2 regions of the Serratia sp. K1WW1 genome follow, and region 2 is predicted to be linked to the other one. Evidence: predicted binding sites of a transcription regulator. Region 2 holds the regulator's gene; the other holds the start of a gene.

Region 1 (5,760 bases), 1.1 Mb from region 2:
GCTCTACGGCGAACTGTGGCGCGTCCAGCAGTGAGGTGGTGGTCGTTGCGGAGGTGACGATGATAATCAGCGCCGTGTAGCCCGCCAGCCCCCAGGCATAAGAGTTTTCGACCTTCACCAGCGAGGAGATCCAGGTACAGACCCCCAGCCAGACGCAGCAAAGCATCAGCATCACCACCGGTGCACGAGCGCAGGTAACGATAATCAGCAAGCCGACAAAGCAGCCGATAAAGGTGCCGATAATACGCAGCCAGCCGCGATAGCGAATGGCGCCAGAGAAAGGTTCCCCCCCGGCGGCAAAGGCCGGGCCGGCAGCCACAATGGCCGCCGTCAGCACCGACCAGCGCGGGGTTTCCAGATTGAGGTGGAAACCGACAAACAGGGCGAAAACGATCGCAAAGCTGAGCTTGCAGGCAAACCGTAGCCGCAGAAAGGTTGGGTTGTTCATTAGCCGAACTCGCGCAACCGATGCATCAGCCGGATAAACGGCGAGCCGCTGTCGATGCTACGATCGTTCTTGCCGGTTATGACCACGGTCGCGGTGGTACCCGCCGGGTAAGAGTGTTGCTGATCTTTCTCATCGAGGATGATTTTCACCGGCACGCGCTGTGCCAGACGCACCCACTCCAGATTGCTGTCGATCGACGCCAGCCCCTTGCTGTTTGGGGTGCTGCTGCTGTTATTCACCGCCGCGGCCAGGCTATCGACGGTGCCGTGCATAATACGGTTGCTACCCAGCGGGGTGATCTCGGCACGGTCGCCTTTGCTCAACCCTTCAAGCTTGGTTTCTTCCAGATAGGCGATGACATAGAAACTGTTTTTCTTCACCAGCGCCACCGCCGTAGAACCACGGGTGATAAATTCCCCTGCGTGGACGTTGAGGTTGGTGACCCAACCGTCTGCTGGCGCACGCACCGTGGTCCGTTCCAGATCCAACTGCGCCAGATCGCGCACGGCGATCGCCTTGGCCAACTGATGCTGCACGGTTTGCAGCACGTTATTGGATTGGTCGATCTCTTCTTGTGACATCGCCTGGATCCCCAAGCGCACACGGCGGCCCGCTTCACGCTTCTTCTCAGCCGCCAGCGTCTGATAATAGGCCACATCGGCGTTGGCTTCGGCCAGTGCCTGTTGGTAACGTGGCTGGTCGATCACCATCAGGATCTGGCCCTGTTTCACCAGTTGGTTGTCGGTGATCGGCACGTCGGTCAGCAAACCGCTGACGTCCGGGGCTATCGCCACCACGTCGGCAGTGAATTTGGCATCACGCGTCCACGGCGATTCGGTGTAAAACGCCCAGGCCTTGAACACGGCGATGGCCGCCAGCAGGACCAGCAGCAAGGTGATGGCGATGCGGAGTATTTTTAATGACAGAGTTTTCACAGCAGCCTCAAACGAAAAGACACGAAATCAGATAAAACAAACAGCAATACAGCGCGGTATTGAACAACGCCGGATGCCAGACAAAATCGTAAATCCCGGTCGGCTGCAACAGGCGGCGTATGACGAAGAACAGGGCCAACGACGCTAACAGCTCAAAAAATACCGGTGGGAACGACAGTCCAAAAATGACCATAACCGGAAGCAAACTCATCACTTTATCCTTAATTGTTTACTACACCGGGGTTTTCCCTGCTGATTTCACATTCCATTTACATTCTAGCGCACGGACGCCAAACGTTATGATCTGGTAGTTGACCAGGCCACAAACCTGAAAAAGGGTTAAGCTAACAGCAGGCTTCCGCGAGAGGGAATGTATGGATAACCGGAGGGATCGTGCGGCCACGGCAGTTTACCGCGGCATAGCTGACCACGCTCAAGCGTTCAGAAGATCTTTACACCCGACGCGTTATATTAGCCTGCTTACTATCAACTCATCTATAATCTGTGATCTAAATCACTTTTAAGCCAGAGTGAACAATGGAAAGACTAAAACGGATGTCCGTGTTTGCCAAAGTCGTTGAATGCGGGTCATTTACCGCGGCAGCACGCCAGCTCGACATGAGTGTTTCATCCATCAGCCAGACAGTGTCCAAACTGGAAAATGATCTACAGGTGAAGCTGCTTAACCGCAGCACGCGCAGTATCGGCCTGACCGAAGCCGGTAAAATCTACTATCAGGGCTGCCGCCGCATGTTGCAGGAAGCCGCCGAGGTCCATGAGCAGCTTTATGCGCTGAACAATACGCCCATAGGCACGCTGCGCATCGGCAGTTCGTCCACTATGGCGCAAAACGTCCTGGCGACCATGACCGCCGATATGCTGCAAGAGTATCCTGGCTTGACGGTTAATCTGGTCACCGGCATTCCGGCCCCGGATCTGATTGCCGATGGCTTGGACGTAGTGATCCGCACCGGCGAACTGCAGGATTCCAGCCTGTTTTCCAAACGTCTGGGCTCGATGCCGATGGTGGTCTGCGCCGCCAAAAGCTACCTGACTCAACACGGGACACCGCAAAAACCGGCGGATATGGTGAATTTTTCCTGGTTGGAATACAGCGTACGGCCCGACAGTGAGTTTGAATTGATGGCTCCCGAAGGCATCAGCACGCGTATTTCCCCACAGGGGCGCTTCGTGACCAACGATTCACAAACCATGATCCGTTGGCTCAAGGCCGGGGCCGGGATTGCCTATGCGCCACTGATGTGGGTCATCGAAGAGATCAAACGCGGCGAGATTGAGATCCTGTTCAAGCGCTACCATTCAGAACCCCGACCGGTTTACGCACTGTACACCGAGAAGGACAAGCTGCCGCTCAAGGTGCAGGTGTGTATCAATTACCTGACGGAATACTTTAAACGCGTGGCGGAAGTGTATCAGGGCTATCGCTGAGGCTCCCTTATTACCCTGGAGTTCACTCCAGGGTAATAAGTTTGCTCTAGCTGATATATAGCCTTTACTGCTATAAAAATGGTTACTCATTTTATTAATGCTAATTATCGAAAGCATTTACCTTCATTTGATTGCCATTCTCTACTGAGAACTCTGCTGTATTCATTCGGGTTAACCGATCGGTTATGCGGAAATTTCCGCCATAGTTGCGGGTAATAAACCACCGCGATAATTGTTTGGAGCATATCCTGCCAATCCAACCCAAATGCCCATTCTGCTACCGCTTTCGCGCACTTGCTTACGCCCCTGCGGGTGTGATTTATTGATGAATTGGCGCTGGTGCGCCCAATTATCATTATCGCCATAAATAATAAAAACTCGGCTTCATTATTCATTATAGGAATCACCATGGAAAAGATCTCACGTACGCACCTGGTATATGCCATGTCGCGCGATAACGCCCCTGTGGCCACCGTTGCCAGCGGCAGCGACGTTTGTTTTGAAACCTGTGACTGCTTCGAAGATCAAATCGCCTCCGAACAGGCCGCCTTCACCGAACTGGACTGGAGCCGCATCAACCCGGCTACCGGGCCGGTTTACGTGCAGGATGCGAACCCCGGCGATGTGTTACGGGTAGAGATTAAACGTATTACCCCAACCAGCCATCAGGCAGTCATGGTCACCGCTCCAGGCCTGGGCGTCATTGGCGATGAGCTGCAACAGCCACAGATCCGCACCGTGCCGCTGGAAGACGGTTTCGCATTGCTGCCCGGCGGCGTGCGTTGGCCGTTAAAGCCGATGATCGGCGTGATTGGCGTCGCCCCGGCCGAAGAACCTATCTCTTGCGGCACACCAGATGCTCACGGCGGCAACATGGACTGCAAAATCATCACCGAAGGTTGCACGCTGTGGCTGCCGGTTAACGTTCCCGGTGCGCTGTTTGCGCTCGGCGATCTGCATGCCGCAATGGGCGATGGCGAAGTCTCGGTATGCGGGCTGGAAATTCCCGGCGAGGTAGTGGTGAACCTGAGCGTAGTCAAAAACCGCGCGCTGCCAACCCCGATGATGAGCACCGCCGATACGCTATATACCCTGGCATCCGCCAAAACGCTGGACCAAGCGGCCGAATTGGCAACGCGCAATATGGCGCACTTCGTGGCGGACTATAGCCAGGTCTCGCTGGCCGACGCCATCAACCTGCTGAGCATCACCGGCGATCTGCAAATCTGTCAGGTGGTCGATCCGCTGAAAACCTGCCGTTTCGCGCTGCCACGCAGCGTTGCCGAACAGTTAAACCTCCAGCTGGATTAGGGATAGCGCCATGTCTGTAGAACAATTTGGTTATAAGCAGGAACTGCACCGTACCCTTACTCTGAAAGATCTGGTGATATACGGCATGATCTTTATGGTGCCGATTGCGCCGTTTGGCGTGTTTGGCTACGTGTGGGAAGGCGCACAGGGCATGGTAGCGCTGGCCTATCTGATCGGCATGGTGGCGATGTTCTTCACCGCCATGAGTTACTGGTCAATGTCCCGCGCTTTCCCGGTTTCCGGCTCGGTCTATGCCTATGCCCAGCGCGGCATCCATGAAACCGTCGGCTTCTTTGCCGGCTGGCTGATCCTGCTCGATTACATCCTGGTACCGTCGTTGCTGTATATCGTCAGCGCGGCGGCGCTCGGCCCGATCCTGCCAGAAGTACCCGCCTGGGTGTGGATCGTGACCTTTATCGTGATCAACAGCGCGATCAATCTGGTGGGGATCCAGTTCACCGCCAAGGCCAACCGCTACATTCTGGTGGCGGAGATCGTGATCCTGACCATCTTTGTGGTGATGGGCCTGACGGCACTGTATTCCGGCGAAGGTTCCGGTGGCCTGACGCTGAACCCGCTCTACAACGCCGAGAAATTCAGCCTGCCGTTGGTGATGGGTGCGGTGTCGATTGCAGTGCTGTCGTTCCTGGGTTTTGACGGTATTTCAACGCTGTCCGAAGAGAGCAAAGGCGGGGCCGATGCCGTGGGGAAAGCCTCGCTGTATGCGCTGCTGTTGGTAGGGTCGCTGTTTATTCTGCAAACCTGGATTGCCGCCGATCTGGCTGCGGGCCAAAACTTCACTAATCTGGATACCGCGTTCTACGATACCGCCAATCTGGCGGGCGGCTCCTGGTTAAAGCAGGCCACCATCTGGGCGACGGCACTCTCCTGGGGGATTGCCAATGCGTTAGTCGCGCAGGCCGCCATCTCCCGCATTCTGTTCGCCATGGGGCGTGACCGCCAATTGCCGAAGATCCTGGCCAAGGTACATCCACGCTTTAAAACCCCTTACGTCAGTACCCTGCTGGTCGCGGTGATCTCCCTAGGTTCCGGGCTGTACTTCAACGGCAGCATCGACAACCTGAGCCGGTTGGTCAACTTCGGGGCGCTGATGGGCTTTTTGATCCTGCACCTGTCGGTGATTAACCACTACATCATCCGCCAGAAGTCCAAGGCCTGGGTAAAACACCTGCTGTTCCCGCTGGTCGGCCTGTCTATCATCGCCTTTGTGCTGTACGAGATGGATATCGAAGCCAAAATCCTCGGCCTTAGCTGGCTGGCGATCGGCATCGTGTATTACTTTGTGCTGCGCGTAGTGCTGAAGAGAGAGCCGGTGCTGAAGCTGGAGGACTAAGCCAGCAATCTGCCCCTTCTGGGGCAGATTTATCCAATCCTTTGATGATGTTAACAAAACGGCCCGCTGGTCATACCCCTCTACCCGCCGCTAGGTTATGCTCGAAAAAAAACCTGTATCAGGAAAAATCATGAAGAAAATCATACTGGACTGCGATCCGGGGCATGACGATGCGATCGCGATGCTGCTGGCATGGGGCAACCCAGATATTGAACTGCTGGCCGTCACCACCGTCGTCGGCAACCAGACGCTGGAGAAGGTCA
Region 2 (5,760 bases):
CGCCGCCTCATCCAGTTTAAAACGGGGATTATGTACGCCGTAGGTGGCACCGATCGCCTCGTTACCGCTGCCGATAAACAGGAAGCACCCCGGCACTTTCTCCTGATAGGAGGAGAAATCCTCGCTGCCAAACATCGCGCTGGTCAATTCCCGCAACGCCTGTGGCCCTACGGCTTCGGCCACCACCTCGCGCGCAATGGCGCAGGCATCAGGGTGGTTATTGCCGATGGTATAGCCACGCGTCCAGTCAACCTTGTAGCTGGCACCGTGCGCCTGGCTGATCCCAGCGACAGTTTGCTCAACCAACAGCGGCACCCGATCACGGACTTCCTGATTATGAGTGCGTAGCGTTCCTGCCAACCGGGCGCTGTCTGGAATGACGTTATAGCTGTCACCTGCCTGGAAGGTTGCCACCGTCAACACCGGGGCATTTAACGGATCAAGCTTACGTGCCACGATCTGCTGCAAAGCGCTAACGATTTCCGCACCAATCGGCACCGGATCGATACACAGATGCGGCATCGAGCCATGCCCCCCCTTACCCTGCAACACAATGTCGAAGTTATCGCTGGAGCCACTGAACACGCCCTGCTTCATCCCCACCTCACCGGTCGGGAAGTTGGGCATGACATGCAGGCCGAAGATCATCTTCACGCCATCCAGAACCCCCAGGTCTACCAGCTGTTGGGCTCCGCCCGGTGGCACTTCTTCGGCATGCTGGAAGATAAAACGCACCGAGCCTTGCAGCTGCGCCTGCAACTGGCACAGCACGCTGGCCGCGCCCAGTAACATCGCGCTGTGGGCATCATGACCGCAGGCATGCATCACCCCTGGCCGGGTCGAGCAGAAAGGTTCGTCGCTTTCCTCCTGGATCGGCAAGGCGTCAATATCGGCACGCAATGCATAGCACGGCCCCGGCGCTGCGCCCTGCAATTCGGCAACCACGCTATTCGGCGTAGGACGGGTGATCTTCAACGGACCAAGGCTAGCCAGTTGTCCGGCTATGTAATCTGCCGTCTGCGCCTCTTGAAACGACAACTCCGGATTCGCATGGATATGACGCCGCCACTGCAATACCTGTTGTTCCACACCGTCAATCAGTTGTTCAATGTTCATGTGCATACTCCTTAATTCAGTGCCGGTTGGCGTGCTTTGCCCGCCAATGGCAGGATCACCAGCCCGGAAACCACCATAGCCAGTGCCAAAAAGATAAACGTCGTCATGTAGTTGTGGCTGATGGTGATCAGATATCCCATGGCGATAGGGGCCACAAAGCCACCCAAGGTGCCGCCGGTGTTAATCAGCCCCATCGCTGCCCCCATCACTTCCGTAGGCAAGCGCTTCATAGGCAAGGTAAACACCGTGACGAACGAGGCCATCAGGAAGATATAACCCAGGAACAAGAACAGGCTGGCCGTCAGAGCCGATTCGCTGGTAAACACCAGCCAGATGCACAAGGCGCTGAGCAGGGAACTGAAGAAGATCACCCACGGCTCATGCCCTTGCAGGTAGCGCCCGACCAGCCAGCCGGTGCCGAGTGAGGAGATCCAGATCCCCAGACCGCCGGCTGCCACCACCATGCTGGAGACGTCAAGCGGCATTCCGCGCTGCTGTACCAGGAATTTCGGCAGCCAGGCCATCAGGCCGTACGACGGGATGTTGATACAGAAAATCGCCACAAACAGCAGCAGCACGATTGGGTTTTTCAGCAGAGCCTTATAGTTGGCTGCGGCTGCCCCAGCTTTGGCGGGCGCCACCTGTGGCGGATTGGGCACCAGCCACAAGATGCAGGCGGCAATCAAGAATGCCAACAGGCCAAGCGCAGAGAACGACCCACGCCAGCCGATGTGATCCAGGCAATAGACCGCGACCAGCGGCCCGACGGTCATCGCCAACCCGGCGGAGGACAGCAGAATGGACTGCGCGAAGGTGCGCTGTTCCAGTGGGAAATTCGCCACCACCGCCTTGGCGCAGGAACACGGATAGCCGGAGTGGCCAATGCCGGACAGGAAGCGGAACGTCACCAGCAGGCCCAGGCCGAACCCCAGAATGCCAAAGCACAGGGCGAATCCCCCCAGCAGCAGTAACGAGCTGCACAGCACTTTCTTAAAGCCAAAGCGGTCATTGAGCCAGCCCGCCGGTATCTGGAACAGGGAATACGCCAGGAAAAACATCCCGGTAACGTAGCCCAGTTGTTCCGGCTGTAGATTGAACTCGCGTTCGATAGGTAGCAGCGCAAAACCCATCACGGTTTTATCGATGTACACCACGACATAGCCCACAAACAGCAAAAAAATCATTAGCGAACGATTTTTCATCGCCGATATTCCTTTAAGTTATCACCCAGGCTGCCCACCAGCGTGGCGGGCGTAGTTTAATAATGTGATCCAGGTCACTTTATAGTTTTAATAACAGTCACTTACATCAACGCGCTGAAATTATCGCCTTTTGCCGAGCGGCATAAGATACAATTTTGTAAGGGGTGATGCTTTTTATTGATAGGGTGGGGAATGCGCTATTTACCGAAGTTACAGCAGTTGAAAGTCTTCCAGCAGGTGATCCGCAGCGGCAGTATTCGCGGGGCGGCACGCGCGCTGGAGCAATCTCAACCGGCGGTGAGCCGCACCATCCGTGAACTGGAACAGATCCTGGAAACCCAGTTGATCAATCGCAGCAGTCAGGGAATGACGCTGACCGAAACCGGCCGCGCCTTCGCCCTGCGAATGCAGTTGATCCTGGAGGAATTGCAGCGCGCCGCCGACGAGATCCAGCAGTTGAATCAGCATTCGCAAGGTAACGTCGCCATTGGCTGCTCTTCGCTACTCGCCCTGACGGTATTACCGGAACTGGTCGAAGCCTTTAAACAGCCGTTTCCGCAGGCCAATCTCCTAATCCGTGAAGCGCAGCTTTCTACGCTACTGCCAGCATTGCGCGAAGGCCGCCTGGATTTTGCCGTGGGTACCGTCAGCCCGGAACTTCCTCTGGAGGATCTGGTGCGTGAACCGCTGTTCAACGCCTCTTTTTGCATTATCGCACGCCAGGGGCACCCACTGGCGCAGGCCACCTCGCTGGACGAACTGCGTGAGGCCAAGTGGTTATTACCGGAAACCGATATGGGTTATTACCAGCAGTTGCGTGCGGTATTAGGCACCTTCTATCAGCAATTGAGCCGTTCGCCCATTCGCTCGGACTCGGTGACCTGTGGCTTGAATATGGTGCTGGAGGCGGATTATCTGACTATCGTGGCGCGGGCGATGAGTGCACCGTTCCATTTGCAGCATCGGCTGGTGGCATTGCCTATCGACACCTTGCCACAAGCGCAATATTGCGTGCTGTATTCACAGAAATCGCCGCTAACCGTGACGGCACGGCGATTTCTTGATTTATTGCGTGCACACTGCCTGCGCTACCCTTGGTAGGATCAGGCCACTTCGCGGATTTCGAAGCTGTGGGTAATGCTGGCGGCTTTACCCAGCATCAAGGAGACGGAGCAGTATTTCTCGGCAGAAAGATCCACCGCACGCTCGACAATCTTATCGGTCAGCCCTTTGCCGGTGACGATAAAATGCAGATTGATATGGGTAAACAGACGCGGTGCTTCTTCACGACGCTCGGAGGTCAGTTTTACCTCACAGTCACGCACATCGTTACGCCCTTTTTGCAGGATCGACACCACATCGATGGCGCTACAGCCGCCGACGGACATCAACACCATTTCCATCGGGCTTGGCGCTTTATCGCCTGCGTTGCCATCCATCAGAACCTGGTGACCAGACGCAGACTCACCCAGGAATGTCAGCCCTTCTACCCACTTAACTCTTGCCTGCATGTTACACACTCCGGTTAATTTCTTAAAAACAGGGTACGCTTTCGCATACATTCTGGCAACGTAACCTGACGCTAATCATGCTGAAGCGAGACAACACAAGACACCCGCCTCACTCTGTGCTACAAACAGAGCCGCAATAACTCTTTCCAGGTCACCGATTTCAGGGATATGTCCAAGGAAAGGCCCCTATATTGGTTTGTTAACAGAATGTAGCTTGCAGCTCTCCCTGCAAGTTAATATGCTAGAGCACAAGCGTATTTCTATAACACGCCTCAAAACCTGTTGATAGCCACAATTAAAACACCGGGCTATAAGCACGTTTTACAGGGAACTCTGACCCCTGTGATACAAGGCAGCGATAACAACAGAGGATAACAGCGAATGGTTCTCGGCAAACCGCAAACAGACCCGACTCTCGAATGGTTCCTGTCTCATTGCCATATCCACAAATATCCATCGAAGAGTACGCTTATTCACCAAGGTGAAAAGGCCGAAACGCTTTACTACATCGTCAAAGGCTCCGTCGCGGTGCTGATTAAAGATGAAGAAGGCAAAGAGATGATCCTGTCCTACCTTAACCAGGGGGATTTCATCGGCGAGCTAGGATTATTTGAAGAAGGCCAGGAGCGTAGCGCCTGGGTACGGGCCAAAACCGCCTGTGAAGTGGCTGAAATTTCCTACAAGAAATTCCGCCAGTTGATCCAGGTTAACCCGGATATCCTGATGCGCCTGTCCGCACAGATGGCTAACCGCCTGCAAGTCACCTCAGAGAAAGTGGGTAACCTCGCCTTCCTTGACGTTACCGGCCGCATTGCACAGACCTTGCTGAACCTGGCAAAACAGCCTGATGCCATGACTCACCCAGACGGCATGCAGATCAAAATCACCCGCCAGGAAATTGGCCAAATCGTCGGTTGCTCACGTGAAACCGTCGGTCGTATTTTGAAAATGCTCGAAGATCAAAACCTGATCTCCGCGCACGGCAAAACCATTGTCGTGTACGGTACGCGTTAATCCCCAGAGAAACGGTGCAGCAATGCGCCGTTTCTTTACCTGCTGAATAGCCAACCATGTGGCGCCGCCTGATCTACCACCCGGAAGTCAACTACGCACTGCGGCAAACGCTGGTGTTGTGCCTGCCGGTGGCGTTTGGTTTGCTGATTGGCAACCTGCAACTCGGCATGCTGTTCTCGTTGGTGCCCGCCTGCTGCAACATTGCCGGGCTGGATACGCCACACAAACGCTTTTTCAAACGCCTGGTCGTGGGCGGCTCCCTGTTCGCACTCAGTAGCCTTCTGCTGCAACAAGCCTTGCTGTGGGATCTGCCGTTACCCTTGCTGATGCTGGCAATGGCGCTGTTGCTCGGCGTAAGCGGTGAGATCAGCCCGCTGCACGCACGCCTGCTACCAGCCGCATTGGTCGCCGCCATCTTTTCCCTCAGCATGGTAGGCACCGTGCCAATCTGGCATGCCCCTTTGCTGTATATCGTCGGCACCGCCTGGTACGGGCTGTTTACCTGGGCCTGGTTCAAGCTGTGGAAAGAGCAGCCGATGCGCGAATCTCTAAGCCAGCTGTATATGCAGCTGGCCGACTATTTTGAAGCCAAATACTCATTACTGACGCAGCACACCGATCCTGAAACTGCCCTGCCGCCGCTGTTGCAACGCCAGCAGAAAGTGATGGACCTGATCAGTCTGCTATACCAACAGCTTAATTTCCTGCCCCATGCCAATAACCTGGAGCAAAAGCGCCTGCGACGTACGTTTCAGGTGGCGCTCGATTTGCAAGAGCACATCACCGTCAGCCTGCATCTGCCGGAAGAAGTGCAAAAGCTGGTGGAGCAAAGCCAGGCCGAAGCGATTATCCGCCGCAACGCCCAGGTGATCGCCACGCGCCTGCGCGTTGTGGCCGACGATATTCTCTATCATCGG

What was found. Region 2 encodes CRP, which controls carbon source genes, mostly activating them, when cyclic AMP is high. Its sites were predicted from a motif close to ATGTGANNNNNNTCACAT; they were not measured.
Region 1: the regulator CRP is predicted to act here: its motif matches at 1,886-1,903, upstream of aaeR (HTH-type transcriptional activator AaeR).

The regions. Positions count from the first base shown of each region.
Region 1 covers NZ_CM147697.1:648,534-654,293, reverse strand. The annotation lists gene aaeB (p-hydroxybenzoic acid efflux pump subunit AaeB) at 1-448, opposite strand, end outside; gene aaeA (p-hydroxybenzoic acid efflux pump subunit AaeA) at 448-1,383, opposite strand; gene aaeX (p-hydroxybenzoic acid efflux pump operon protein AaeX) at 1,391-1,594, opposite strand; gene aaeR (HTH-type transcriptional activator AaeR) at 1,921-2,832, shown strand; gene ACX9GU_RS02945 (hypothetical protein) at 2,937-3,227, opposite strand; gene ACX9GU_RS02940 (acetamidase/formamidase family protein) at 3,241-4,143, shown strand; gene ACX9GU_RS02935 (APC family permease) at 4,154-5,497, shown strand; gene uriH (uridine-preferring nucleoside hydrolase UriH) at 5,628-5,760, shown strand, end outside.
Region 2 covers NZ_CM147697.1:5,555,032-5,560,791, forward strand. The annotation lists gene ACX9GU_RS25305 (amidohydrolase) at 1-1,122, opposite strand, end outside; gene ACX9GU_RS25310 (MFS transporter) at 1,128-2,318, opposite strand; gene ACX9GU_RS25315 (LysR substrate-binding domain-containing protein) at 2,511-3,419, shown strand; gene ACX9GU_RS25320 (OsmC family protein) at 3,422-3,829, opposite strand; gene crp (cAMP-activated global transcriptional regulator CRP) at 4,211-4,843, shown strand; gene ACX9GU_RS25330 (YccS/YhfK family putative transporter) at 4,900-5,760, shown strand, end outside.